DNA from 2 places in the Weissella koreensis KACC 15510 genome. Region 2 is predicted to be linked to the other one. Evidence: predicted binding sites of a transcription regulator. Region 2 holds the regulator's gene; the other holds the start of a gene.
The links. Region 2 encodes HrcA, which represses chaperone genes, less so after heat shock. Its sites were predicted from a motif close to TTAGCACTCNNNNNNNNNGAGTGCTAA; they were not measured.
Positions count from the first base shown of each region.

Region 1: WKK_RS04670 (ATP-dependent Clp protease ATP-binding subunit) is a predicted target of HrcA. The motif match lies at 12,669-12,695, and genes of this name have one in related genera.

Region 1 is NC_015759.1:964,743-979,913, reverse strand. Features, by position in the region: gene mltG (endolytic transglycosylase MltG) at 1-1,132, opposite strand, end outside; gene pheT (phenylalanine--tRNA ligase subunit beta) at 1,439-3,862, opposite strand; gene pheS (phenylalanine--tRNA ligase subunit alpha) at 3,868-4,911, opposite strand; T-box leader at 4,975-5,184, opposite strand; gene gltX (glutamate--tRNA ligase) at 5,245-6,741, opposite strand; gene WKK_RS04690 (PIN/TRAM domain-containing protein) at 6,828-7,940, opposite strand; gene radA (DNA repair protein RadA) at 7,972-9,342, opposite strand; gene WKK_RS04680 (dCTP deaminase/dUTPase family protein) at 9,346-9,885, opposite strand; gene WKK_RS04675 (GNAT family N-acetyltransferase) at 10,049-10,345, opposite strand; gene WKK_RS04670 (ATP-dependent Clp protease ATP-binding subunit) at 10,507-12,573, opposite strand; gene rpmF (50S ribosomal protein L32) at 12,876-13,049, opposite strand; gene WKK_RS04660 (sugar O-acetyltransferase) at 13,237-13,857, opposite strand; gene WKK_RS04655 (hypothetical protein) at 13,968-14,165, opposite strand; gene WKK_RS04650 (cadmium resistance transporter) at 14,539-15,105, opposite strand.
Region 2 is NC_015759.1:1,348,683-1,363,853, forward strand. Features, by position in the region: gene WKK_RS06555 (tyrosine-protein phosphatase) at 1-428, shown strand, start outside; gene WKK_RS06560 (hypothetical protein) at 453-1,121, shown strand; gene WKK_RS06565 (LysR family transcriptional regulator) at 1,326-2,144, opposite strand; gene WKK_RS06570 (YeiH family protein) at 2,269-3,285, shown strand; gene WKK_RS06575 (GGDEF domain-containing protein) at 3,484-4,692, shown strand; gene WKK_RS06580 (C40 family peptidase) at 4,770-5,642, opposite strand; partial or broken gene WKK_RS06585 (heavy metal-binding domain-containing protein) at 5,850-6,183, opposite strand; gene WKK_RS07015 (hypothetical protein) at 6,455-6,874, shown strand; gene dnaG (DNA primase) at 7,154-9,004, shown strand; gene rpoD (RNA polymerase sigma factor RpoD) at 9,031-10,164, shown strand; gene hrcA (heat-inducible transcriptional repressor HrcA) at 10,575-11,597, shown strand; gene grpE (nucleotide exchange factor GrpE) at 11,613-12,203, shown strand; gene dnaK (molecular chaperone DnaK) at 12,246-14,069, shown strand; gene WKK_RS06615 (DnaJ C-terminal domain-containing protein) at 14,166-15,086, shown strand.

The sequences.
Region 1 (15,171 bases), 380 kb from region 2:
TTTCTGTATCAGTTTTATCCACCATAGCAGTAATGAGATCTTCTACTGTTTTATACCGAGTATAGTCATAAGTCGCTGGATAAAGATATCCTTCTAAACGATAGCGAGTGTCTTTAGCCGACATAGCTGAAGTTAATAATTCAGGATACTTTTTAGCTAGCGACTCCAAGAAGGTTTGATCATTAACTTTATCTAAAAAATCCTTTTCCGTAAATTTCTTAGAACTACCGACTTTTTTTGCAAAGCTATCGATCCCCTCACCTTCAGTCATCGTTAAAACCATATCATGATTCATGGGCGTATCTGAACCACCCTTTAAGAGCCGATTAACTAAAACATTCATCGGCATTGAGGGGCTCAATTGATAATAACCCGCCAACATATTGTTAGCATCATGGGTGTTAACATAATGCAAAAAAGCTTTATTCGAATGAACTAAATGTTTGTTAACCAAAATTTGTCCAATTTGTTGCACTGTGGATCCTTGCGGAATATAAATTTCTTGTTTCTTTTTATTTTTGGGTTGCATAGCACTGTAATTGTTTGATTGTTGATAAGCGCTAATTCCACGCCAACCTATCACTCCAATAATTACAATAATTAAGGCCAATATTATCCACATTACGCGACGTTTCCCACTTACCTTTTTAGCCTTAGGACGTCGTTGTTGTTTACCACGAGTCACTTTAGCTTTCTTAGTTTTAATCGGACGCTCAGAGACAACTTTTGGCGCTACCTTCTTCGTCTGTTTTTTAGCTTTATTTGAATTTAAACGTGAACGTCTAGATAGTGATTCTACAGTTTCATCTGTGAGACGCTGATCTTTAGTCAGATGATCTATTTCTACGGATGCCTCCAGTTTCGCAGGAAGCTCTTCTTTAGCTGAATTATTCTCAATCTGAACGTTTTGGCTTGGTTTAGCGTCGTTTTGTTTTGGCTGATCGTTTGGCTTTGGTTTAGTCAATGTTTCTTCCTTTAATTGAGGTGTCAAACGTTTGGATTCTAATTGATTATCGTCTAGTAACGTTGATTTTTCATCAGGTGCCTCTTGGGGCTGATCTTTAGGTTTATCACGTTTTAAAAATCCTTTTTTAGATTTTTCGTAACGCGAATTTCGCGGTTCAAATGGCATATTAAATTCCCCTATTACTTTTATATAAATTCAGTCCATAGTTTCAATCAGAAGTTTCTATGATCAAAAACCATTTCTGTTCATTCGTGATAATTTCATATAAATTCGATCAACGAAAATTATAAGCTATGCTAAGTACTCCGGTTTTTCCTTAAATGGATCTATCTCGTTAATACAAATTAATATTATTTTAAATAACCTGAAAAACAGGTACTAAAAATGGGATTGGAAACAATTATCCCAATCCCATTTATTTTACCATTTCATTCATAAAACGCCTAATTTGTTTAAAAAAACGAAGTAATATTAACGAATTTCAGCATTATATGTTTCTTCAAGCGTATTAGTAATTGCTTCTACTGCTCCAGTCACGACATCATCAGTTAGCGTATTTTCTCGATCAACAAAAGTTAAAGTATAAGCCAATGATTTTTGATCGCTACCAACATTCATTCCGGTATAAACATCAAATAGTTCAACTTTTTCTAGATAGCGACCACTAGCTTGTACAATAGTCTTTTGCAAAGTAGCAGCATCTAATTCTTTATTAACCAATACAGCGATATCTCTTGAAATCTCAGGATAACGTGAAACCTCGTTATATTGAGTCTTTAACTTTTTCAAATCAATAATTGTATCCAAATTCAATTCAAATCCAAAGGTTTCATTTATTTTGTACTCTTTAGCAATCAAAGGATGGATTTGACCAACCATCCCCACATAAACTTCACCAACAAAAATATCTGCTGTTCGTCCAGGATGCATTTCGACGTGTCGATCAGTTGGTACAAATTTAATTTCTTGCTTAAATTTATAATTTTCTAATAACCGTTCAACAATTCCTTTCAATGCATAAAAATCGACTGCTTCTGCTGCATCAGCCCAAGAACGTTGGTGCCAGTTTCCTGAAATAACTCCTGCTAAATGCTCAATTTCTCGTGGTTGTTGAGTTTGATCAGAATCAGCAATAAAAATACGTCCTTGTTCATACAAAGCCACATCATTTTGATTATGAGCAATATTATAAGCTGTATCATCTAGCAACCCCGTCAACAATGAACTACGTGTTTGTTGACGATCTTGTGACATTGGATAATTTAATTGTACGGGTATCCCAGCTTCTAATTGGAAATGTTTTGCCTTTTTCGGTGTCGTCAATACATATGACATAGCTTGATTTAGGCCCAAGCCCTCTAATGTATGACGACTAGCTCTAATCAAAGTCTGCGCTGGGGTTAATTGACCAGGTGTCATTTCCCCTACTGGTAAGGTTGTTGGTAAATTATCATAACCATACATCCGTGCTACTTCTTCCACTAGATCCGCTGAAATTGAAATATCCCAACGGCGGGTTGGAATTTCAACCTTGAATTCGCCTTGATCTTCTTGATAAGCAAATTGCAAGCGATCAAATATATCCCCAACCTCTGTGACCGTAATTTCCATTCCTAAGACATGTCTAATGTATTCCAAAGTTACTGACACAACAGGTAAACTAATTGTTTTACTTTGAGCAATAACCGGTTCCGCCAAAACATCACCACCTGCTAATTCAGCCATAAGGGCTGCTGCATGATCTAATGCTACGAGCGTCATACTTTCATCAACTCCTCGTTCAAAGCGTTGTGAAGCTTCAGAATGAAGATTTTGATCACGTGCAGTATGCCGAATGGATGTTGGTTCAAAAATAGCCGCTTCTAAGACCACAGTTTGGGTTTGATCAGTAACTCTGGTTGAAGCTCCACCCATCACTCCAGCAAACATTAACGGTTCATTATCAGCTGTGATTAAGATATCGCCCGCACTTGTTTCTCGCTCAACATCATCTAATGTCACTAATTTTTCACCAGCTTGAGCTGTCCGAACTTTCAAATTAGTACTTGGTAATTTACCATAATCAAATGCATGTAGGGGTTGACCATACATTAACATTAAATAATTAGTAATATCTACAATATTATTAATTGGTCGAATTCCCATATTCCAAAGACGCTTTTGCATCCAAAGAGGCGAATCCTTAACTGCTACATTCTTAACAACGCGAACGCCGTAAGTAGTTGCCAGTTCCTTTGGCACTTCAACTTGTAAAGTCTCATTAGTTTTTTGCGTTGCTTCATGTAACTCAAACTTTGGCAACGTCATAGGTACACCTAACATCGCAGCAACTTCAAATGCCGTTCCATTCATCGATAGCATATCTGCACGATTAGGTGTGATCCCAGTCTCTAAGATATCATCATCCATTCCAAGCGCATGAAAAGCATCATCACCAGGCTTTAAATCTTTAACATCATCTTCGTTAAAGACCCAAATTCCAGCTTCCAACTCCTTAGGCGCTAACTTATCATCAAGCCCAACTTCTTGCAAAGCACAAAGCATTCCATTTGAGCGAACTCCACGAAGTTTTCCTTTTTTAATCTTAACGCCATTTCCAATGACTGAACCATGCTTGGCTAAAATAACAGTTTGTCCTTCTGCAATATTAGGTGCCCCTGTGACAATTTGAACTGGTTCTTCTTCTCCGGCGTCAACTTGCGTAATTACCATATGATCTGAATCAGGATGTGGTTCAACTGTTAAAACCTTTGCAATAACGACTTTTTTCATGTTCCCTTGCATTTGGGATTGTCCTTCAATCTCAACAGAAGTCCGTGAAATTTTTTCGGCTAATTCATTGATTGGTAAATCAATCTTCATATAATCTTTTAGCCAATTTGTTGATACTCTCATATTAATTATCCTTTCTGGTCAAATTGCGTTAAGAAGCGCATATCATTGAGGTAGAAATTACGAATATCTTCAACCCCATACTTTAGCATGGCAAATCGATCTGGACCCATTCCAAAGGCAAAGCCCCCATAAACACTTGAATCGACACCCGCTGCTTCCAAAACATTAGGATGAACCATCCCAGCTCCCAAAACTTCAATCCATTCAATATCTTCTGGCTTTGTTTTAGCAGTTACTGGTCCCCAAGATATGTCAACTTCAACAGAAGGCTCTGTGAAGGGGAAATAAGATGGTCGTAAACGAATATCATGATCAGAACCAAATAATTGATGAGCGACTGCCAAAAGGGTTCCCTTTAAGTCTCCCATCGTAATATTTTTATCAATCACTAAACCTTCAACTTGATGGAATTGATGTGAATGTGTTGCATCATCAGTATCACGTCGGTAAACTCGCCCGGGTGATATCATCTTTAATGGACCCTTAGTAAAATCGTGTTGCTCTAATGTTCGGGCCTGTACTGGTGAAGTTTGTGTCCGCATCAAGAGATCAGACGTAATATAAAATGTATCTTGCATATCACGAGCTGGGTGGTCTTTTGGTAAGTTCATCATTTCAAAGTTATATTTGTCTTGCTCGACTTCAGGACCAGCAATGACTTGATAACCCATTCCCATAAATTGATCTTCTAGTTCATCAATAATTTGTTGTAACACATGAGGCTGTCCTTGTTGAACTTTACGACCAGGCAGTGTAACATCCAATGTTTCTTTTTGTAATTGACGTTCCAAAGCAGCTGCTTCAAATTCAACTTGTCGTTCTGCAATTGCTTCTGTGATGGCATCACGAATTTCATTAGCCATTGATCCCACTGTTGGGCGTTCTTCAGGTGTTAAGTCTTTCATCCCCCGCAAAATATTCGTCAATGAACCCTTCTTACCTAACCAATTAACACGTGCATTTTGTAAGTCTTGTGCATTTTTACTTTTTTCATCAATATCTTGTAAAGCTTGTTGCCGTAGTTTTTCTAAATCTTGAATTAAACTCATGCTCACACTCCTCTTTTTGAAATTAATCATAATAAATAAAAAAGTCCCTTCGGCTTAAAAAGCCAAAGGGACGTCTAATTAACGTGGTACCACCCAAGTTTTGTCAGGCCAAAAACCTAACACTTACGGCATTCAATAACGAGAATGAACCGGATTAATCTTATCAATTAATCAACTCCCGGCTGAAATTCAAAATTAATCGGGGCGATTTCTCACCAATCACCGCTCTCTAAAACCCGATTTAAAATTTACTAGGCCGTTCAAAGTTTATATTTAAAAGTATACAAGGTTCCTATTAAAAAACAAGAGATCTAACAGGAATTAATTTTATCTTTAAATGAATTCTTTAATATTTTTGATTGAAGCTTCGCGACCTAACAATTCCATTACATCACCTAAGTTAGGTCCTTCGTTGACCCGTGAAGCTGAAATACGTAATGGCATCCACAAATCACGACCCTTAACATCCATTTCATTTTGTAAGCTTCGGATTGAAGCGACAATTGATCCAGCATCAAAGACAGGCATTGCTTCTAACATTTCAATCCATCGCTTCAACAATGATGGAACGTAATCTTTTTCCATCCAGTCCATTGAATCAGAACCCAAATCATCTTTAGCCGTTAAGTCAAAGAAAACCGGCTTAACCAATGGAACAATTTGTGAAGTATATGAAATACCGTCTTGATGAAGCGCCATAACACGTCGAACCCATTGTAGCTTTTCCGTAGTTAACTCATCAGGTGTGATTAATTTAGCATCAATTAATTCTGTAATTAATTTATCAAATAATACGCCTTCATCAATCTTCTTCACCCATTGATTGTTAACCCATTCTAACTTTTTGTTATCAAATTTAGCAGGTGACTTTGACAATCGCTCCGGATCAAACATCTTAATTAATTGTTTCTTGGTGAAAATTTCTTTTTCGCCTACTGGTGACCACCCAAGCAATGAAATAAAGTTTAACATAGCTTCAGGTAAGTACCCCAATGAACGATATTGTGAGATAAACGCAATGACATTGTTATCACGCTTTGATAATTTTTTACCAGTTTCAGCATTCAAGATCAAAGTCATATGTCCATAAACAGGTGCTTCCCAGTCAAAGGCATCATAAATCATTAATTGCTTAGGCGTATTTGAAACGTGCTCATCCCCACGCAAAACGTGTGATATTTCCATCAAATGGTCATCTACTACAACCGCAAAGTTATAAGTAGGCATTCCATCAGCCTTTTGAATAACCCAATCACCACCAATTTGTTCAGATCCAATTTCAACATGGCCCTTAACAAGGTCTTGCCATGCATAAAGCTTATCTTTTGGTACACGGAAACGTACAACCGCTGGTAATCCTTTGGCTTGAGCTGCTTCTTGAGCCGCTTTAATTTCTTCACCACTCATACCTTCATACTCATAGACATAATGAGGTGCTTGCTTAGCAGCCACTTGCGCTTCACGTTCAGCATCTAATTCTTCTGAAGTCTTATATGAATAATAGGCCAGATCACGATCTAACAATTCTTGAATATAACGCTTGTAGATATCAAGACGCTCTGATTGGCGGTAAGGTCCATATTTACCAGGATTACGAGGTGATTCATCCCAATCAAGACCTAACCAGTTCAAATTATCAAATTGTGATTCTTCTCCATCCTCAATATTTCTTGATGTGTCAGTATCTTCAATTCGAACAATAAATTCACCACCAAAATGTCGGGCAAACAACCAGTTAAATAAGGCCGTCCGTGTATTTCCAATGTGTAAATATCCAGTTGGTGAGGGTGCATAACGTACTCGAACTTTTTTATCTGTGACTTCAGTCATTTAATTCTACCTTCTTTATTAATTTATTATATTCAATAATTCCCAAAACAATACTAAATTTACGCTATTAAGTCCTACTTTTCAAGTTATACCGTTGCTAAATAATCTCCAAAGATCATTCGACCAGCATCTGTCTGTAAGCTTGACGTAACTTCAACTTTAACTTGTTGTTGAAGATGCTTCTTTCCGTCCTCAACAACCACCATCGTTCCATCATCCAAATAACCAATTGCTTGTTGACGTTCACGACCGTTTTTAACCAAAACTACTTGTAATTGATCACCTACCGCTACTTGTGCTCGTAATGCACTAGCTAAGGCATTTAAGTTCAAAACTTCAACATTTTGGAAAGTAGTCACCTTATTTAAATTAAAATCATTAGTAACTAAAACCCCGTCTAATTCTTGGGCTAACCGAATTAATTTTTCATCAACTTCCTTAATATCTTCATAATCACCATCCCACATTTCAAGAGGAATAGTTTGATTTTCGCGTAATTCATTTAGAATATCTAATCCACGACGTCCACGCACTCGTTTCAACGGCTCTCCTGAATCAGCAATATACTGTAATTCATATAAAACAAAGTTTGGAACCAATAGAGTTCCTTCAATCCAACCAGTCTTCACAAGTTCCAAAATTCGCCCATCAATTAAAATATTAGTGTCTAAAATCTTGTAATGATGAAAATTAGCTTCATCCAAAGGTTCCTCATCCGTCGTTTCTGTTGAATCACCACGAGGTGATCGTATTCGTAACCGCGACATCAAACTTGTCATGAAACGATAAACTTCATCCATACGACCAGTACCAATTCGATAGCCTAGATACCCCAAAACAATCATAGCTAACAAAGGTATTCCGGTATTAATAAAGAAGTTGGGAATATTTCTTAATGGAGCTGTGGCTAAGAAAGCTAAAGCCAATCCAACAATAGTTCCCAAACTACCTAGCAACAACTTAAGTGGTGGCTCTTCAGTCAGAGCTTGTTCAACCCTCTTCAATAACCGATCAAAAAACGACCATGTGAATAAACTCAATAGATAAAAAATAATTGCACCAAGGATAAATCCCAAAATCGGATTATTAATCCATAAAATATGTGAATAACCTATTAAATTCCACAGGGCCGGTAGGTATGCTATTCCAAGAGCCCCACCACCTAAGACATACGCTAATTGAATAATTCTTTTGCGCATTCTAACTCCCTCCTATTCTCTTACATCAACGTTAACTCAACGCGAGATCTAAAGCCTCACGGAGCGTTTGAACTGTGATCACTTTAATCCCTTCAATTTTCAGCATTTTCTTTAAACTATTTTTCGGAATGAAAATCCGCTTAAACCCTAATTTTTGTGCTTCCGTGATCCGTTCTTCAATATGTGGTACTCGCCTAATCTCACCAGTTAAACCAATTTCGCCCACAAAGGCGTCAGTTAGCCGAGTCTCTGCCTCACGATAACTGGATGCAATTGCTACTGCCAAAGCTAAATCAACTGCAGGTTCATTGAGTTTAACCCCACCGGCAGCTCGAACATAGGCATCCTGATTTTGTAATAATATGTTGGTTCTTTTTTCCAATACCGCCATAATCAGTGACACCCGATTACGATCAATTCCCGAACTGGTTCGTTGAGCGTTTCCAAACACAGTTGGCGTCACTAAAGCCTGCACTTCTACCAAAATAGGTCGTGAACCCTCTAAGGCCACAACTACTGCTGAACCAGTGGTAGCTTCCATCCGCTCTTCCAAAAACATTTCAGAAGGGTTCAAAACCTCCGTCAAGCCTTCCTGCTGCATTTCAAAAACTCCGAGTTCATTAGTTGAACCAAATCGATTTTTGACAGCCCGTAATAATCGATAGCTACGTTGATTGTCACCTTCAAAATAAAGCACTGTATCAACCATGTGTTCTAATATTTTCGGTCCAGCAATAGCACCATCTTTGGTAACATGACCAACGACGAAAATCGTAATCCCATTGGTTTTAGCGATCTGCAATAATTCAGCTGTCGTCTCACGAATTTGTGCAACTGATCCAACTGCCGAATTGACATCTGGTTGTTGCATCGTCTGAATAGAATCGATAATGACATATTCAGGTCCGTAATCATCAATAGCCTTCCGAATATGTGTCATATCAGTTTCTGGATAAATCAAAAAATTATGATCATCTTCTACGCCCAAACGTTCCGCCCGTAACTTAATTTGAGCCGCACTCTCTTCGCCAGAAACGTATAATACAACCCCTTCGCCAGCTAATTGGCCTGAAACTTGCAACAATAACGTTGATTTACCGATTCCTGGGTCACCACCAATTAAGACCATCGAGCCGGGAACAACCCCTCCACCTAAAACTCGATTAAATTCTTCAATTTTAGTTTTAACGCGAGGAACCTCTTCTAATTCAACCTGATTTAATCGTTCTACTTTCGCCACTTGTCCAGCTAAGTTAACTCGATTTTTACGATCAACTTTATCGCTTGGAATTTCTTCTTCTACTAAAGTTCCCCAAGCACCACAGTTACTGCAACGACCCAAGTAACGTTGTGAAATATCACCACAGTTAGAACAAACAAAATGGGTCTTTACTTTTGCCATATTTTATACCCCCGTTGAACCAAATCCGTTTTGACGTACTTTTTTATTATCTTGATCATCTTGATCTGTCACCAAATACTTCATGAAAATTCCTTGACCAATCCGTTCACCTTTTTTAATTATGAGATCACGTAGTCCAAAATTGGTCATTTGAATAAACAACTCACCTTCGTTACTTGGATTATCAACATAGTCAGCATCAATGATCCCCACCCCATTCGGTAGAATTAAACCGCGTTTTAATGGATTGGACGATCGATTCGCCACCATTAAATATTCATCTTCTTCTAGATAAACCTTTATCCCTGTTGGAACTAAAACAGGTTTGAAATCCTGATGAGCTCGTTGGTACTCTGTATCTGTAACTCGATTTTGACGCCAGATTGACCAAAGCACTTTTAAAACATTATGTCGCCAAATTGAAGGTACCACAAACTCTTCTGCTGCTTCAAAATCATACCCTGCTGCATATTTTGTACTTCTTTGTGGTAGTTTCAAATCAGCATTTTGATATTTTTTAACGATCGCAAAGCTACGTCCCATCTTAAAGCCTCCTAAAATGAATTGTCTGTTTTCTATTATACCTAATTTACAAATAAATAATGCGTTGCCAATCACATTTTAAGATTTAAATTACTAAATCAGTCCCCCTTTTAAAGTAATAAAGCGCCCTCCTAAAAGGACGCTTAAAATTCGTGTTTAAATTTCAACTAAATGGCATACCATCATGCCATTCTATTTTTTGATATTCAGGGTTCATAAAAAATTTCTTTTTTGCATATGAACAAACTGGTCGAATTAATTTATGCTCTCGTTTAGCCATTTGTACCACTTGGGATAACATCATCCCTGCAATTCCTTGCCCTCGTAATTCCGGCGACACATTCGTTGAATCAATTGACCATACTTTTCCATCTTCAATCGTGCTATATACTAATTCAGCATCAATTTCGTTTTGTGCATCCCGGTGAATGATTCTATCTGGCTCAACTATAAACTCCATAACATCTCCACCTTTCATATCAATCAATAAAATTCCTGAAAATTTAAATATCTTTTCTTAATCCATATTACTAGCATGCTTCAAAAAACAAAACGTAAAAATATTAATTCAAATTCAGCATTGGTTGAATTTTATCATTTAATCAGACTCATTAACATCTTTTACACACCTTTAATTACAATTTTATCATCTTCCAATTTTGCTTCCAATTCATGTTCAGATGGATTATCAAGATAAAAGTCAGCAATTTGATCCTCTAATTGTTCTTGAATTACTCGTCGTAATGGACGTGCACCCATCGCTGGATCAAAGCCCAAATCAACTAACTTAGCTTTAACATCATCATCGACCTTGATCGTCAATCCAGTTGGTTCAATCATCTTATTCATGTCACCTAACATTAATTGTACAATCTTCATCAAATCAAGCTTTGTTAAAGCATTAAATTCTACAATCCCATCAAATCGATTCAAAAATTCTGGCTTAAAGTACGGAGCCAAACGTTCCATCAATTTGGTTTCATTTTTATCATCATCCAAATGATTTTGTGTTCCAGCGTTCGATGTCATAATAATAATCGTATCTTTAAACGAAACGGTGTGCCCTTGAGCATCAGTCAAACGACCATCGTCCAAAATTTGCAAGAACATATTCATCACATCCGGATGAGCTTTTTCCACCTCATCCAGCAAAATCAATGAATACGGATTACGGCGTACTGCCTCAGTTAATTGACCTGCTTCATCATAACCTATATAACCGGCTGGTGCTCCAATCAACTTAGAAACACTATGTTTTTCCATATATTCTGACATATCAAATCGAATCAAACTATCAGTAGTTCCAAATAATTCTTTTGCTAATTGCTTAGCTGTTTCTGTTTTACCAACCCCAGTTGGACCGACAAATAAGAAACTTCCAATTGGTCGATTGGCCTTATTAAATCCAACTCGATTTCGACGAATAGCGCGAGCAACTTTGGTCGTCGCCTCTTCTTGTCCAATCACATGATCTGCTAAATTATTAGCCAAATTTTGCAATTGTTTTTGCTCCGCATTCTGCAAATCACCAACTGGAATTTTTGTCTTTTCTTCCACGATTTTTTGAATGTCTTCTACGTCAATAACTTGAGTTTTACCATCAATTGGTTGTGAATCTTTGGCTGCTTGCTTTTGTCGATTCAATTGCTCAACTTGCGACTTCCAATAACCAGCCTTCTCATAATCCTCAGCGTCAATTGATTGCTGCTTCATATTCTCAGCATACTTAATCTGATTCTCTAGCTTCTTGGGATCATCCACTTTCACTTCCAAATTCTTTCGTGAGCCGGCTTCATCTATTAAATCAATTGCCTTATCAGGCAAGAAGCGTTCTGGAATATAACGACTCGATAATTCAACAGCCGCCTTAAGCGCTTCGTCACTGTACTTAACTTTATGATAATCTTCGTAACGTCCACGAATTCCTTCCAAAATCTGTAACGCTTCTTCTGCACTAGGTTCATCAACTTGAACCGTTTGGAACCGTCGAGCAATAGCTGCATCTTTCTCAATTTGGCGATATTCATTTAAAGTTGTTGCTCCAATAAGTTGGAACTCACCACGAGCAAGGGCTGGCTTCAAAATATTTCCAGCATCCATGCCACCTTCGCCCGCAGCTCCAGCGCCCATAATTTCATGAATTTCATCAATAAACAAAATTACGTCTTCGCGCTTAGTGACTTCTTCCATCAGCTTTTGCATCCGCTCTTCGAATTGCCCGCGAACGCCAGTTCCTTGAACCATTGAGACGACATCCAGACGAATCACTTCTTTACCTTGCAACTTAACTGGCACCTGACCATCAACAATTGCTTGAGCTAAACCTTCTACAACGGCCGTCTTACCGACCCCAGCCTCTCCAATCAAAACCGGATTATTCTTAGTTCTTCGATTTAATATTTCGACAACTCGTTTTATTTCATCATCACGTCCAATTACCGGATCAAATTTACCTTTCCGGGCCATTTCGGTCATATTAATTCCAAACTGTTCGAGTAAACCTTCATTTTTTTGACTGTCTGCAACTTCAGCTTGTCGCTGACGGCTAGCTTGTTCTTGCGCAGCTCGTTGTTGCATCTGCGCTCGTTGCATTTGTGCACGCTGTCTTGCTGCTGAATCACTGGTTCCATTCATTGCATTAAAAATATCATCAAAATTCGAGAAACTAAATGGATCATAATTTGCCATATTTTGTATCCTCCTATTTATTAAATCATTCTAACGAGTTAAAAGGTCCCATTTACATCTTCAACTTTGACCTTCCTTAACCTTACATGAATATTTTAGCACTCCACCATCGAGAGTGCAAGTTTTTGAACCTTTATTTTTAACTTTTTATACGTAAAATATAATCTTTTTATAACTATATTTTAATATAATTTACTATCAGTGTCAGCTTTTTCCAGTATGAAATTTTATTTAACAAAAAAAGCCCAACGAATAAAAATTCGTCAGACTTTCTAAGTTTTATTTTAAATTATCGACTAAGCTTACTTAGCTTCGATAACTTGCTTACCATTGTATGAACCATCAGCGGCTACGTGGTGGTTACGTACGTAAACACCATTTTCGTTCATGTGGATTGCAGGGGTTTGGATCCCACCGCGTCCTCCACGACGTGAACGCTTCTTAGCTTTTGAAGTCTTATGTGTTGGAACTGCCATAGTTGTATCCTCCTTTTTTACGCTACCAAGCCTAAACTGAGGAGGCAGCATTAATTAATAATCGATTATTTTTCAACTGTTCTAATTTACATGTTTTTTTGCGTTTTGTCAAGATCACATACCCAAAAAAAGCTGTAAGAGAACAACACTTAGTTCAGTTTAACACGGTTTATATAAGATTCAACCCTTATTCATGAATTTCAGGCATTTGTTTAATAACCCGTGCGGGATTACCAGCAGCCATAGTATTGCTAGGAATATCTTTAGTCACAACACTTCCTGCTCCTATAACCACATTATCCCCAATCTTCACACCTGGCAAAACAATTACTGATCCGCCAAACCAACAATCATCCCCAATCGTAATTGGTAAATCATATTGCCATCCTTCCCTTCTTAAAACAGGATTTGAAGGATGGTGATTAGGTGTATAAAGCTGGCAATTAGGTCCAATAAAACAATCTTTTCCAATTGTAACCTGCCCAGCACTTAAAATTTGCAAATTTGCATTTATAAAAGTCCGAGCACCTACTGTTAGATTATTTGGATATTCAATTGAAGTGATTGGAAAATATATATCAACATCAGCGGCAGCATGTGGTAACAATTGTTTTAATTCTCGCATAGCCTGCTCATCATCTTCAATCGCGAGTTGATTAATTTTTTGAATCCGTTGAGCACTGGTTTTTACAATTTTTTGTAATTTTGGTTCTTTAGCATATTGATACCAATCTCCATCAGCAACTTTTTTAAAAACATCTTTTCGAGCAAGCGCTTTGATATCAGGATCTTGTCTTTGTTTATTCATCTGGATAAATTATCTCCTAATTTATTTATACGAACAAATTATATCACATTATCTAGAAATGTATGCGCTTAACTCAGACTGAATTAGGTTTTTATAGGTATATTCATAAATTATTTTTTATGTTTAAAATATATTGATTTAGCTCCATGAATAATAATAGTTAACAATACAATGGGAACCACCACTAATATTAAAAAATTTCCATCTTCATTCTTTAGAAAGAAATATTTCAACAATCTTAAGATTAAAGTTCCCCAGATGGCTAACTCAATAGAATTTAAGATTCCTTCTTTAACAATGTTTTTCATCAAATATACCTCTTCGCTATTTTTTGAATCTTATATTCATGTAATATATTCCAAGGAAAAATAGTATTACCAATATTGCCACTACAGTATTACCGATTAAATTCATTCCACTTTGTCCTGAATATACTCTACATAGATAAACAATGAGGACTGATAATACAATAGAGTTTAGCAATCTCATATACATGTCCCTTACTTTCTTAATTTAAATCGGTGATGGAACCAGCCAGCTCTTAAAAACATCCGTTTTACTTTTGTATTTTTACCCTAAAAACACATACCAATGTCATGTTATCATTATGTTAGAGTCAATAAACTGCCTGAATAACCCTCTAATTGTACTACTATTTTTCGTATATGATTCAATTACAATTTAAAATAACAAGTTAAATATTTTTTCTAGCAATCCACTTTCCAATACTATAAATAAACCTATTAAAATATAAATGAGCCTAGTGATCATATCTCCAAATTTATCAAATGCCCATTTTACAATTTTGATATTACCTGTATAGTAAGCTAAGATACTAGTTATGAAAGCCAATAACATAAAATAAAATCCATAAAAAATAGACTGATTAATAGTCAACATAGATAATACTGGTACATACAAAGCTATATTATCCGCACTACATGATGTCAGGTAGAGAAAAGCAACTGTCAAAATCGACAAATTCAAATAATTATCTCGGTTCTCTTCCTCAGCACCCTTTATTCCAAAATAGACCGGAATTAATCCTAAAATACCAATTGTCCAAGAAGGAAATATCGCTTGAAACATTTGTCCAATCGTAGCGCTAATTAAATACATACCAGCAACACCAACAATATATCCAATAACGGTATCTCTAAAACCATGCCTCTTAATTAACGGTATTAATAATATGAAAAAATCTAAGTTAGCCCCTACAAATAAACTAGTCATTAATGTAAAATACATAGTTATCTCCTTTTATAACCAATTGGTTATATAACTATTAGATTATATAATGAACCTTCCTGATTA
Region 2 (15,171 bases):
ATGTTCCAAGTTATACGATGGATTTGTTATTTAAGTTACAACAAATGGGTAAAATTCCGGTGGTCGTTCATCCCGAGCGTAATACGCAATTTATGAAAAAGCCAGAACTGTTGTATCAAATTGTTTCTTCGGGTGCTTATGCTCAGGTTACTGCTAATTCTTATATGGGTACTTTTGGGAAAGCAGTCATGAAATTTAGTGAAGATATAATTGATGCTGGTTTGGCTCATGTCTTTGCATCAGACGCACATCATATTTCAGGACGACAGTATCAAATGGCTGCCGCGTTTGAAAAATTAGGTAAAAAATCGGGCGATCAAATGCCTGTTCTATTTGAAAAAAATGCTAAAGCATTGATGAACGGGAATAAGCTGGTTCGCTTTGAAGAATCTAAAATACATAAGAAAAAGTTATTTTCTGCATATTAGCATATTATAGTGAGGTATGTAACATTGAGTATAGGTAAGAAATTTACAATTGGATTGTTAGTTGCAATTATTGTTATTGGTGCTGGTGGTGGATATTTCAAGATTACAAGTGATCGATCATCAAATCAAGATTCAACGGTGGAGACACCAAATAAAGATTTTGTTAAGGTTAATAATACCGAACTATCCTTGAAGGATGGTAAAGCTAAACTAAAAGTAACTTTATCAGCTAATACGTCGGCTAATGTGACTGGTGATGATGATGTGATTAAGCCGATTGATTGGACAACATCTACCGAAGAACGTCGTTACATCTTAGTTCTAAAAAATAATGGTACTTATTATGTTGAAGCTAAGAATGGTAATGAAACTAAGAAAATTAAAATTGTAGTTGGTGATGGTGAAGATGATAATTCGGAATCATCATCTTCAGAGGAAAACTCCAGTGAAGCAGAAAGTGAATCGGAAGTAGAATCTGTGTCTTCATCTACTGTAACGCCAGCATATACTACTAGGACAACAACACCTGCTACTGTTCAACAACCAGTAGCATCATCTACCGCTCCTTCGTCTACAGCCAATAATACTCTAACTGGTAGTAATGATGGAACATCTTCAAATCAAGATGATGTTGACACTAATAGTGGCGATAATAGTGTTGGTGGAACTACAGGCGCAACTGTGGGAAGATAATATTTCACTAAATAGCTTTTATTTATAATTAATGGTAAAAATTGAATCATCTTATGTTAAAGAGGTATTTAGTGATAATACCTCTTTTTCATTTTTATTAAGTTATAGTTGGAATTTAATTTAGGGAATTGAGTCTAAAAGATACAGGCGACATCATGTTTGTTGTATAAATATAATTTTTATATCAAACACTTATATCGGTAATTATATATTTTTGGTTTTCCTAATATCATCGATAATTTTTAATACGAGAGGGTCACGCTCATCTAGATAAGCTAGACCGTAAAAGACACGTTGATATTGAGCATTCAATTCTTGAAAAATAGTATCTTGATCCACGAATCGCTTAGAAATAAGTGAAACACCTAATCCTGCTTTAATATGTGCGACGATCATATCATTGCTATTCATACTAATTAAATGATCAATTTGTAAAGAAGAAGATTTTAGATATTGTTTTGTATAGTGGCTGACTCCAGAACCTTCTTCACGAATAAAGAAATTACCGGTGTTTTGAGGACCAGCCAAAACAAGCTCATCTTGGAACAGAGCGAAACTTTGTGTTTGATCTCCTCGAATAGGCTTTTCAATAATACCAAATTGAATATTATGATTACAGACTAATTTAAAAACCTCTTCTGAATTTTGCATCTCGATGGTTAGATCAAGATTATCTAGATATGGTTCTAGGACTTTGAATATAATTGGCATAATGCTAGTGGCCGCACTGTGTGAAACTGCAATTTTAAAAGGCATTTTATTCGCCGAACGTTGATGCATATTAGCTTTAAATTGCTGCCAATCTTTTAATTGGGCAATGGCTTGAGGATAGAATAAAGTTGCTGCTTCTGTTGGAATAATTTGATGATTTTGATCTCTTAAAAATAGAGTAGCCTTTAATTCTTTTTCTAATTTTTGAATGCGAACAGTTACTGTAGGTTGTGAGATAAATAGATTTTGGGCGGCATGGGTAAAGCTTTTTGTTTCATAAACAGTTATGAATGTTTTAAAAAGATCAAACATGATTTATTTCCAATCGTTATTATAAATATTAATGATAATCATTATAACAATCTATTTTACTAATAGCACTAAGAAGCTTAAAGTAAGTAATGTTAAACAGCATTATTGTGAGGAGAAGGAGTAAATGAGAATTAAACAGAATATGTGGTGGGGAATTTTAGTAACTATTTTGGTATCAATAGTATCAGAATTTTTAAGTACATTTTTGCCAAGTTTAGGGGCAGAAGCAATTGCATTAATTTTAGGAATTATTTTAGGAAATACTTTGTTTAATAAGCCACAATTAGCAGCAGGAATTAAATGGTCCGAGAAATATCCGATTGAAATTGGAATTGCTCTTTTGGGGATTGAAGTCACTTTACAAACTATACAATCTTTAGGTTGGCAAGGAATTTTGTATATAATTATATTAATGCCTGCTACGATCTTGTTTGTTATGTGGATTGGAAAATGGATTTTCAAAGTAGACCAACAGTCGGGAATGTTGATGGGAGCTGGTAATGCAGTCTGTGGGTCTAGTGCTATTGCAGCAGTGGCACCAGAGATCGGGGCTACTGATACGCAGCGTAGAACAGCGGTAGCCACTGTATCACTTTCAGGTGTTGTTCTATTGTTTGTGTTGCCGGTTATTGGACCAGCTATTTTTCATGGCAACAACCTATTAATAGGTGCCTTGATTGGTGGGACAGTTCAATCGGTTGGACAGGTAATTGGAACGGCATCGTTAGTTAATCCGCAGGTAATTGATTATGCAACATTGTATAAAATGTTACGAGTTATTATGTTGGCAGTGGTTGTTTTAACCATGTCAACGATTGTGAAAAGAGATAGTTTAAAGAACCAGTCTAATACTATGAAAAAAGATACCAATCACCTAAAGATATATAAGCTAGTGCCTTGGTTTATTTATACTTTCATCGCTTTATTAATTATTAGTTCTTTAATTAATATTCCTAATTCTGTAGTAACAGGAGCAAAATCAATTACTGGATTCTTTGGAGTAATTAATTTAGCAGGAATTGGTCTCAATCTAAAATGGAAAACGATTGCTAATTCGGGGTTAAAGTATTTAGGATATGGATTTATGACGATTATTTTTCAAGTCTTGCTGGCTTTGTTATTAATTAAAATCATTTATTGATATATTTATGATGATGGGTGAAATTCGCCTGTCGTCATTTTTTTGACTTTAGTTATTACGAAAAGTAAGCTAGTGGCAAAAAATGCATTAATTTATGCAAAAACAGAAAAATATATACTGTTAATTAATTTATAATGAACTGTTGTGTAATTTTTATAATTAAATAAATAAATATAAAAAAGGAGAATAGATAAATGTATGTTGAATAGTATACTAAACACAATTGATCAATTTTTGGATGTGTTTATTCATGTTTTTTATGCTTCTAGTTTTGAAGGCCTTTTTATTGTCTTTGGGCTAATTCTAATTTGTTATATTGCTGTTGGAATGTTAGATGAAAACTTTATTCAAAATCGAAAATTGCAACGAAAGACAGCTGTGATTGCAGGCTTTATTCCATTAATGGCGGTCCTTTCGCTCCAAATGTATTGGAGATTAACAAGAGTTGATAATTTTGGGTTATATGAATCGAATTTACAATTGATACTAATGTTTTATTTTTTGCTAATGTTTAATACTAAGGTTCAAGTTTATGTAGATAGTGGATTGGCCATTGTACTCGCAGTCTTCTTTATATGCGATGGGGCTTATAAATTGCCCATAGCACATTTGATCCTTGGTGTTTTTGGATTAATATTAGCAATTATTGTAATGTTTCTAATTCAACGAAATGCTAAAAAGATTGTTAGTAGTTGGTATTTGAAAATAATATCAGTTTTATGTTTTGCTAATGCTTGGTGGTTAATGTTGATTTTATCAAAAGATTTAACTGTTATGATGTATATAGCCTTAGTTTTGAAATTTATAGTTTTCATAAGTGTAGTTTTGATTATTAATCAAATTGTTTTAAAGCGATGGAATAATTATCATAAAATGATGGATGAAATAAACAGGGACTTTTTAACGGGGACCTTTAATCGTGAGGCATTTAACGAAGATTTTACAACATTATTTATGGAAAGTATTGAAAATAATTTTAGTTTGGCTTTTGTCATGTTCGATATTGATAATTTTAAATCGTTCAATGATACATATGGACATTTAATGGGTGATGAAGTTCTAAAAGAAGTTACTAAGGCGGTACAAGATGAATTAAATCGTAGTTATTTAGGTGGTAAATTGTATCGTTTAGGTGGTGAAGAATTTGGAATGTTGATTCGGAAACATGAGAATGAACGGACAGAGACTCTAGTGAGAAAAATTGGTTCACGTATTCATCAAATAGATATTAAGAAAGATAATTCTGATATACATTTGTCTATCTCGATGGGGATGACGATGGTTCATGTTGATTCGGATGTTAATGCTCGGCAAATTTATGATCGTGCAGATGGATTTGTTTATTATTCTAAGCAGCATGGTAAAGATGCCCTTACAAATGAAGGCGAATTAAGTCATTTTGAATAAAAATGATCATATTAAAATAAAAGCTCTTATCCTAGCGCTAACTGAGGATAAGAGTTTTTTAGTTTATATTTAAGAAACTAAACTTCGCGTTGGACGTAACCTGGTTTAAATAGTTTTTCCCAAGTCAATGTTTTTGAAGTTTTTGGATTAACTAATTGATCTAAACGAGTAATAGTTACTCCATTTTGAGAAGCAGCATCATGCAAAATAAAATTATCACCGAGATAAATAGCTACGTGTTGACGTTCTTCAGGATATCCATCAGGGGTGACTAAAAGGTCGCCACGCTCTTTTGTGTACCAAGTATATGAAGTCCCTGTTGTAGCTAATAGTGAGGTCCTAGTATAGGCTTGAACTACGAGTGGTTGACCTGCCTGACGGTAAAACCAAGAAACAAACGAAGAACAATCAAACCGGTTTTTCTTAATATCAGATTCAGTTCGACCACCACCATAGACGTAGGGACTTTTACCAATTAATTTTGAACCAGAAGAGATAGCTTTTTCGATAATGGGATTATCGGATTTTAAATTATTAGATACATGCTCGTATGCTTGAATGGCATCATCAGAACCATCTTTAGTGAAGTAATAGTAGTTGTTATCAATTTTCTTTAACCCATAAACCATTTCATTAGTTTTAGGATCAAAATAATATTGTTTATTATTTAAAGTTTGAAGTCCAGTGATTTTTTTATTAGTATTGGTTGCAGTTAAATATGTTTTGAAGTTTGTTTTTTGTAATTGGACACTCTGGCCATTGGAGAGCTGATAGGTCTTAGCTTCTCCGTGAATGACGAAAATTTGTAATTTAAATAGGCAACCAACCGTGATGATTATTATTAAGAGGAATCCAAACCATTTAAGTAAAAGATGTTTGTTTTTAGATTGCTTTTTAATTGATTTTTTATTATGTTTTTCGTTTCGTGAGGGAAGTTTTTGATTGGTCATATGTGACCTCCACTAGATTTATAAATGTTATTATGCCAAAGAATAGCCTAAATATGTTAATTAAAGCTTAATTTTAATTGATAATGCCTGATTATACAGTAAAATTGTTACCACTTAAATAAATTATTTTAAGCAACGTATTACAATTTAACGATTTTTTGGTTAAGCGTTATTTCATAATATTACATATTATGATAAGTTGATATTTTATTCGTTGGTTGGTTTAATTTTAACGGCAGTACCATAAGCAATGACTGAGTCGCCAATTGTTGCAGATGAAGAATCAAATCGGAACATAATGATTGCATTAGCACCAAGTGATTGGGCATGGTCACGCATTCTTTGAATTGCTTCTTCACGGGCAATATCTTGGAGCTTAGTATAACCTTTGATCTCGCCATCAATAATTATTTTCATATCTTGGCCGAAACTAGAAAATAAATTTCGTGAACGTGTTGTTAGATCGAATACCTCCCCCTAATGTTACGATTACCTCATAATTTGCGATATTTTCAGATGTAACGACAATAATACTATCCATAAGAGACACCTTTTGTATCGAAGATTGCTGATGTTGAATATTGTAGTATAGCGATAAAAATTTAATGCCAACAATTAGAAGCTTATTATACAGTGATACACATTTTCTGCAATGGCAAATGATACAGGAAACTATTGATTATGATGATATTGTGGTTCGGTTATTTTTGCTGAAATTAGTAAAATTAAAATATTGTTTATTCATAAAGATTGGCTATAATAAAGCCGTATCATATACATAATTATAAAATTTAAATAATGGAGATTAAATAATGAATAAAAGAATTTTAGGGATTGTGATTTTACCAGTTTTATTGGTATCAATGCACACAACTCCGCATATAACACCTCATGTTACTACTCATACGATAAATCATATTAGCTCAAGAAAATCAGTCCGGAGTGGTAATAGTAGAACTAATGATCGTTCAAAAATTAGTCAACATAATAATAATCGCAGACAATCTATACATTATCGCCATAATCAATCCAGCTTTTTCAGAAATTTGATATTTTGGAACTTGCTTACTCATCATAGTCGAAATGATAAAGAGTTTATAAGGGTAAAAGATAAAACCGGAAAATGGCATAAGGTCGAACTGTCAAAAAAACAATTAAAAACAATTGAGCATAAGGATAAATTGATTTATTCTAAAGGCCATGTTTATGAAGGGGAAAAACGCATTAATTAAATGATTAATCCATTCTTGTGCTATGTATATTTTTGTTTGTAATATTGACATATAGTGTAGTATTAATAAACAGAAAGTACCTATTAAATTTCTTGAATTTAGGGTAGAATTCATCAATCATTATTGTTACTTATAACTATAAATAGGAGTGATGATAAATTAAGGTTTGACAACGGATTTAAGCTCTTAAAATCATTGACAAAGTATGATGATAAATGTCATACTTAAGGTTGCTTATTTGGTGTAAAAAAATGAGGAGGGGTCATCATCGCAATCTCAATTCCAGATGAATTAGTCGAAAATATTCGGCAAAGTGTGAATATTGTTGATGTGGTTAGCCCTTATGTGGCTTTAAAAAAACAAGGACGGAACCTCTTCGGCCGTTGTCCATGGCATGAAGAACGAACACCATCGTTTTCAGTTAATGAAGAAAAACAGATTTTTCATTGTTTTTCGTGTGGACGTGGTGGAAATGCTTTTACTTTTTTAATGGAAAAAGAAGAATTATCTTTCCCGCAAGCTGTTGCTAAAGTGGCAAGTATGACAGGGATAGAACTTGACTCAACTTACACAGTGAGTTCAGATGAGAAACGCCAAATTTCACAACATCAACGCGATCTTCTAGCATTGTATGATGAAGCGACTAAATTTTATCATTATTTATTGGTTAATGCCGAAATTGGGGATGATGCCTTACAGTATCTGCATCAACGGGGGCTTGATGATACGACGATTGATGCTTACATGCTTGGATACGCGCCGGAAGGTGATGCTTTATATAATTATTTTAATGAAAAAAAAGTAGATTATCAGTTGATGCGTGAATCAGAACTATTTATTGTTTGGGATGATGGAACGCTGCATGATCGGTTTGTTGATCGCATATTGTTTACGATTAGAAATCGTGAAGGCGCACCAATTGCTTTTTCCGGTCGTCGAATGTCAAACGATACGACGATCGCTAAGTACATGAATAGTCCCGAAAGTGCTTTGTTTGATAAATCAGAAGAGTTATTTAATTTTGATCTAGCTAAGACAACAATTAAAAAAAGTAAGGTTGTCATTCTTTTTGAAGGCTTTATGGATGTTATTGCCGCTTTTCAGGCAGGAATTCATAATGGAGTTGCTTCAATGGGGACAAGTCTTACTAAAACTCAGGTTCGCCGATTAGGTCAAAGCGCCGAAGAAATTAATATTGCTTATGATGCGGATACAGCTGGACAAGCAGCTACTTATCGAGCAATTGACCTAATTAACAAAAATAGTTCATTAAAAATTAAAATTATTAATATTCCTGATGGACAAGATCCTGATGAATATTTACGTAGTCAAGGAATCGACGCTTTGCGAGAAGTTTTGACTCGTAATTTAAAAGATCCGGTTGAGTTTAATTTGAACTATCTTCGTAAGGACTATGACTTAAGCAATCAAAGTGATATTTTCAATTATATTGAGCAAGTTTTACCAGTACTTGCACAAGTGAAAGAACCATTAGTGCGTCAAACCTATATGCAACAGTTAGCAACAGAGTTTAATGTAAGCAGTTCTGGCTTAGAAGAGCAATTGCGCAACTTAATGATGCAGCAACAAGTCTCCAGGCAGACAGAAAATACTCGGGTAAAAGATAATTACGTTCCAATATTAGAAACGCCAAACCTGGTCGAAAAACCGGTTTTATCTCAGGTGGAGCAGGCTGAACAAATTTTATTAACTTGGATGTTAAAACATCAAGATGCTTGGTTAAAGGTTACTAGTAGGCTTGATTTTCATTTTGTTGATGTGGTTTATGAAACTTTGTTTATGCTAGCTGATGGCTATAAACAAAAGAATCAGATTCAAGAAATTGATAATTGGGCTGATTTTATGGATTTTGTAAAGGAACCGGATTTAGTTAGAGTGCTTTCACAATTAGATCAAATTGATGATGCTATGATGCAGGAATTAGATCAAGTGGACGAGTATATTGGTGTGTTATTAAATCGAGCGCCGCTTGAAGAAAAAATTAAACAAAAACAACGTGAGTTGTTGGAGGCTAAGCAAGTTAATAATGAAGTTTTAGCGACTCAATTAAGCTTTGAAGTTTTATCTTTATTACGAGAAAAGCAAGCAGCACAATCTAATCAACAGTAATTTTTAAACAATTAAGGAGCGATAGTATGCCTAAAAAAGTAGAGCAAACTGATGTAGATTTTGATCAAAAAGGTTTTGACAAAGCGATTAAGGATCTTGTAAAAGAATACAAAAAATCAACGACAATTAAAGAAGATGAATTGCATGAAACATTGGTTAAACGTTGGAATTTAAATGCTAACCAAATTGATGAACTATATGATAAGGTCGAAGCAGCTGGGATTGCCATTGTTGATGAACAAGGTGAACCAGCTATGCGTGCTTTGAATAATAAAAAGACGGCTTTAAGTGAAAAAGAATTAAAGCAAGCAGCTGAAGCACCATCTGGGATTAAAATTAATGATCCTGTACGTATGTATTTAAAAGAGATTGGCCGTGTTAGCTTATTGACAGGTCCAGAAGAAGTTGCATTGGCCGAACGTATTGAAGAGGGTGATGCATCTGCTAAGCAAGAATTGGCTGAGGCTAATTTGCGTTTGGTGGTTTCAATTGCAAAACGTTATGTTGGTCGTGGAATGCAATTCTTGGATTTGATTCAAGAAGGAAATATGGGCTTGATGAAGGCAGTTGAGAAGTTCGATTACCGTAAGGGGTTCAAATTTTCAACTTATGCCACATGGTGGATTCGTCAAGCGATCACTCGCGCAATTGCCGACCAAGCTCGTACAATTAGAATTCCAGTGCATATGGTGGAAACGATTAATAAATTAATCCGAATCCAACGATCATTGCTTTCTGATTTGGGACGAGAACCAACTCCTGAGGAAATTGGGGCTGAGATGGATATTGCGACAGAAAAAGTTCGTGATATTCTTAAAATTGCGCAAGAACCAGTTTCCTTAGAAACGCCAATTGGTGAAGAAGATGATTCACATCTAGGTGATTTCATTGAAGACAATGAAGCTGTTTCACCAGCTGATTCCGCCGCATATCAAATGTTGAAGGAACAGCTAGAATCAGTACTAGATACTCTAACTGATCGTGAAGAGAACGTCTTACGTTTGCGCTTTGGATTAGAAGATGGCCGGACTCGAACATTAGAAGAAGTTGGTAAAGTCTTTGGTGTGACGCGAGAACGAATTCGTCAAATCGAAGCCAAGGCGCTTCGGAAACTTCGCCATCCAACGCGTTCAAAGCAATTACGTGATTTCTTGGACTAAAATTAATTGAAAGTTTTTTATAATTAAGATTAACTTTGATAAGTAAAAAGAATTATCTTGTAAGTAATATGATGAATGGGTTTCAAAATCTCATGATTTTTTATTCTTACATTAGATAATTCTTTTTTATTTTTTATTTTAAATTTTAATAATAGTGAATTATTTTATACTTTTGGTACGAAAGCCGATATTGATGATAACTTTAATTTGGTATTTTAATGGATAAAAGCCCTTATTTATCAAGTAAGAACGTTAAAATTAGCATAATATGTATTGAACTATTCTAAGTGTTTTGGCACTCCATAAAATCAAGTGCCAAAATAGTTGACATTTATTTTTTTGAGTGTATTATTATAGATGTTAGCAATAAGAAAGTAAGAGTGCTAATAACCAAGAAAGGAAAAATTGAGATGTTAACAGAACGGCAAAGAATCATTTTAAATGCGATTATTGCTGATTACATCCGATTTGGAAAAGCTGTTGGCTCAAAAGCTTTGTTGGTTGATGTAGATCTACCGGTTAGTTCGGCGACAATTCGAAATGAGATGGCACATTTAGAGGATCAAGGATTGATTCAGAAGGAGCACGCTTCTTCTGGTCGTATTCCTTCTCAACAGGGTTATCGTTTCTATGTTGATTATTTAATGAGAACTCACCGTCCTTCAAAAGAGGAGCGACAACAAATTTATCGCACTTTTAGTCGAAGATTTCAACAAGTTGATGATTTGTTAATTCAGGTCACTAAATTTATGGCAAATATCACAGGATATACAGCCATTGCGTTAAAACCAGCGACTAATGACGTAAAGCTCTCGGGTTTTCAACTAATTCCAATTGATGGACAGCAAATTATGGCAGTGTTAGTGACTAGTAATGGTCAAACTGCCAGTCAAAGTTTCCGTCTTCCTAAGGAAACATCAATTGAAGAACTAAAGATAATTGTCACATATATTAATCATCAATTAGTTGGACGTCCAATTCGTGAAGCTTTACAAAGTCTGAGTGGTGATTTTCCATTAGATTTGGAGCGAACTATTCGGTCACCTCAAGCTTTCTTGCAATTGTTTGGAGATATGCTCTCACAGGCAATTCAGGATAAGGTTTTCATTGGGGGAAGTTTGAATATAATGGACTTTACTACTGATAGTGATTTAGGAGATATTAAGGCCTTATATCAATTGTTAGATGATCCTGAAGAAATGCATAAAATTATTGGTTCTGCGAATGAAGGAGTCTTTGTACAAATTGGCGAAGAAAATTCAGATGAGATTTTAAAACCTTATAGTTTAGTCTCAACGCGTTACCAAATACCGATGCATGGATTTGGAGAGCTAGCGATATTAGGGCCAACTAATATGCCGTATCCTAAGATTGTTACGATTCTAAATGAAGTTCGACAAGCCGTAGTAGAAGAATTACAAGAATATTATTAGAAAAGAGGTGTTGGTATGGCCGATAATAAGGCGGAGCAAACAGAGTCAGTTGACGAAGAGTTATTAGAACCAGTTGATGAAACAGACCATCAAACTGATAGTGAAACAGTTGCAACCGATGCTGATGTTTCTAATGATGAAGATTCAGTGGAAGTGGATCCATTGCAAGAATTGCAAGTAAAGTACGATGCATTAGAAGACAAATATTTGCGTACCAATGCAGAAATGCAAAATATGCAAACTCGTTTCGCAAAAGAACAGGCAACTTCATTAAAGTACGCCAATCAAAAGCTAGCTAAATCAATTTTGCCAGCTTTAGATAATTTAGAACGGGCCATTGACGTTGAAGCCAATGATGAGTCCGCTCAAAAAATTAAGAGTGGTGTAGAAATAGTCTACAAGAGTTTGAACAGCGCCTTGGGAGATAATGACATCAAGGCTGTCGGTGTGGTTGGTGAACCATTTGATCCTGAAATGCATCAATCAGTTCAAACTCAACCAGCGGATGACCAACATCCGGCTGATACGATTGCTCAAGTTTTGCAAAAGGGATACTTACTAGCTGATCGGGTTGTACGACCAGCAATGGTTGTTGTTTATAACTAATTTAAATAAAAAATTAAAAAATATAAGTCGAGGTAAATTAATATGTCAAAGATTATTGGTATTGATTTAGGAACTACAAATTCTGCTGTTGCTGTTATGGAAGGTGGAACTCCAAAAGTTATCACTAACCCAAACGGTGGACGGACAACTCCATCAGTTGTTTCATTTAAGAATGGTGAGAGCCAAGTTGGTGATACAGCTAAGCGTCAAGCAATGACAAACCCAGATACAATTGTATCAATTAAGTCACATATGGGTGAAGATGGTTATAAAGTTACGGTAGCCGGAAAAGATTATACTCCAGAAGAAATTTCAGCAATGATTTTGCAATACATCAAGAAGTATGCTGAAGATTATTTGGGAGAAACAGTTGATAAGGCTGTTATCACTGTTCCTGCATACTTTAACGACGCACAACGTCAAGCTACTAAGAATGCTGGTAAGATTGCTGGGTTGGAAGTTGAACGTATTATCAACGAACCAACGGCTGCAGCTTTGGCATATGGTCTTGATGATTTGACTAAGGATGAAAAAGTCTTAGTTTATGACCTTGGTGGTGGAACATTTGACGTTTCTATTCTTGAATTAGGGGATGGAGTCTTTGAAGTTTTGTCAACATCAGGAGATACACACCTTGGTGGTGATGACTTTGACGAAAAGGTTATTGATTGGTTAGCTGAAGACTTCAAGAACGAAAATGGTATTGATTTGAAGCAAGATGCTTTGGCTATGCAACGTTTGAAGGAAGCTGCTGAAACTGCTAAGAAGACTTTGTCACAAGCTACAGAAGCACAAATTGATTTGCCATTTATTGCTTCATCAGATAATGGTCCTCTTCATATTCAAACAACTTTGACTCGAGCTAAGTTCAATCAATTGACACATGATCTAGTTGAACGTACTAAGGCTTCAGTTGAAACTGCTTTGAAGGATGCCGGACTATCAAATGCTGACATTGATCAAGTTATCTTGAATGGAGGATCTACTCGAATTCCTGCTGTGCAAGAATTCGTTAAGGATTTGACTGGTAAGGAACCAAATCACTCAATCAATCCAGATGAAGCGGTTGCTTTGGGAGCTGCTGTACAAGGTGGTGTTATTACTGGTGATGTTAAGGATGTCGTTTTGCTTGATGTCACACCATTAACACTTGGAATTGAAACGATGGGTGGTGTATTCACTAAGTTGATCGATCGTAATACAACTATTCCTACTTCAAAGTCACAAGTCTTCTCAACTGCTGCTGATAACCAACCAGCCGTTGATATTCATGTTTTGCAAGGTGAGCGAGCTATGGCCGCTGACAACAAGACATTAGGACGTTTCCAATTGGCTGATATTCCAGCTGCTCCACGTGGTGTACCACAAATTGAAGTTAAGTTTGATATTGACCGAAACGGAATTGTAACTGTTTCAGCTAAGGATCTTGGAACTCAAAAGGAACAAAAGATTACTATCCAAAATTCTGGATCATTGTCTGACGAAGAAATTGAAAAGATGATGAACGATGCTAAGGCTAATGAAGAAGCCGACAAGAAGCGTAAGGAAGAAGTTGATTTGCGCAACGATGTTGACCAATTGATTTTCTCAGCTGAGAAGACATTGGAAGATACAGGAGACAAGTTATCAGCTGATGACAAGAAGCCTGTTGAAGATGCTCTTACAGAATTGAAGTCTGCTAAGGAAGCTGATGATCTAGATCAAATGGCTGAAAAGAAGGAAGCTTTGGAAAAAGTTTCTCAAGAGTTAGCAGTTAAGTTGTATCAACAAGCAGCTCCTGAACAAGGTGCTGAAGGGTCTGAAGATAAGGCCGATGATAATACTGTTGATGGTGATTTCGAAGACGTTTCTGACGATAAAAAGTAATTGAAATTACTCTCGTGAGGACGTTTACCATTAAGAATGGGGTTTGTGCCCTTTTCTTATACATAAAAAATAAAAAAATGGAGGCGGGTTTTCCTCATGAACAACACAGATTTATATGAAACGTTAGGACTTGATAAGAATGCATCGCAAGATGATATAAAAAAGGCTTATCGAAAATTGTCGAAAAAATATCATCCAGATATTAATAAAGAACCAGGTGCCGAAGATACCTATAAAAAAGTTCAAGATGCTTATGAAACTTTAGGTGATGAAAAGAAGCGTGCATCATATGACCAATTTGGGACGACTGGTGACCAACAAGGATTTGGTGGTCAAGGTGGTTTCGGTGGTGGATTTGGTGGCCAAGGTGGTTATTCTGATTTTGGTGATATATTTAGTCAAATGTTCGGCGGGGCCTTTGATCCTAATCGGCCTCGACAAGGGTCTGATTTACAATACCGTCTTAATTTAACATTTGAAGAAGCTATTGCTGGTTTAGATACTGAAATCGAATATAACCGCACTGGATCAAATGGTCAAAGTGAACATAAGAAGGTTAAAGTAACAGTTCCAGCTGGAATTGATGACGGCCAACAAATGCGCATGAGTGGTTACGGTGAAGCTGGATCAAATGGTGGGCCTTTTGGAGATCTTTTCGTTGTATTCCATGTGGCTGCATCTAAGGATGGCTTTGAACGAGATGGAGCAGATGTTTACTTAGAACAACCACTTGATTTTGCAACAGCAACCCTTGGTGGTGAAATTCTGGTGAAGACGGTTCATGGGGAAGCTAAGTTGAAAATACCAGCTGGTACAGCGAATGGAAAACGTTTCCGTTTACGTGGAAAAGGAGCCCCTCGCCTACAAGGATCTGGTTATGGTGATCAATATGTTGTAGTTTATATTGATGTTCCGACTAAGTTAACCCGCGACCAACAAGATGCTTTGAAGAAATTCCAAAATGCGATGAATGGCGAAGAAACAAAGTTAGATAAAATTAAGAAAAAATTTCAATAAATCTCTTAATAAAAAATTAATATTTAAAGTTAAAGAAGTAGGTCTAATAGCCTACTTCTTTTTTTAATGTGTGTTTATCGCAGTT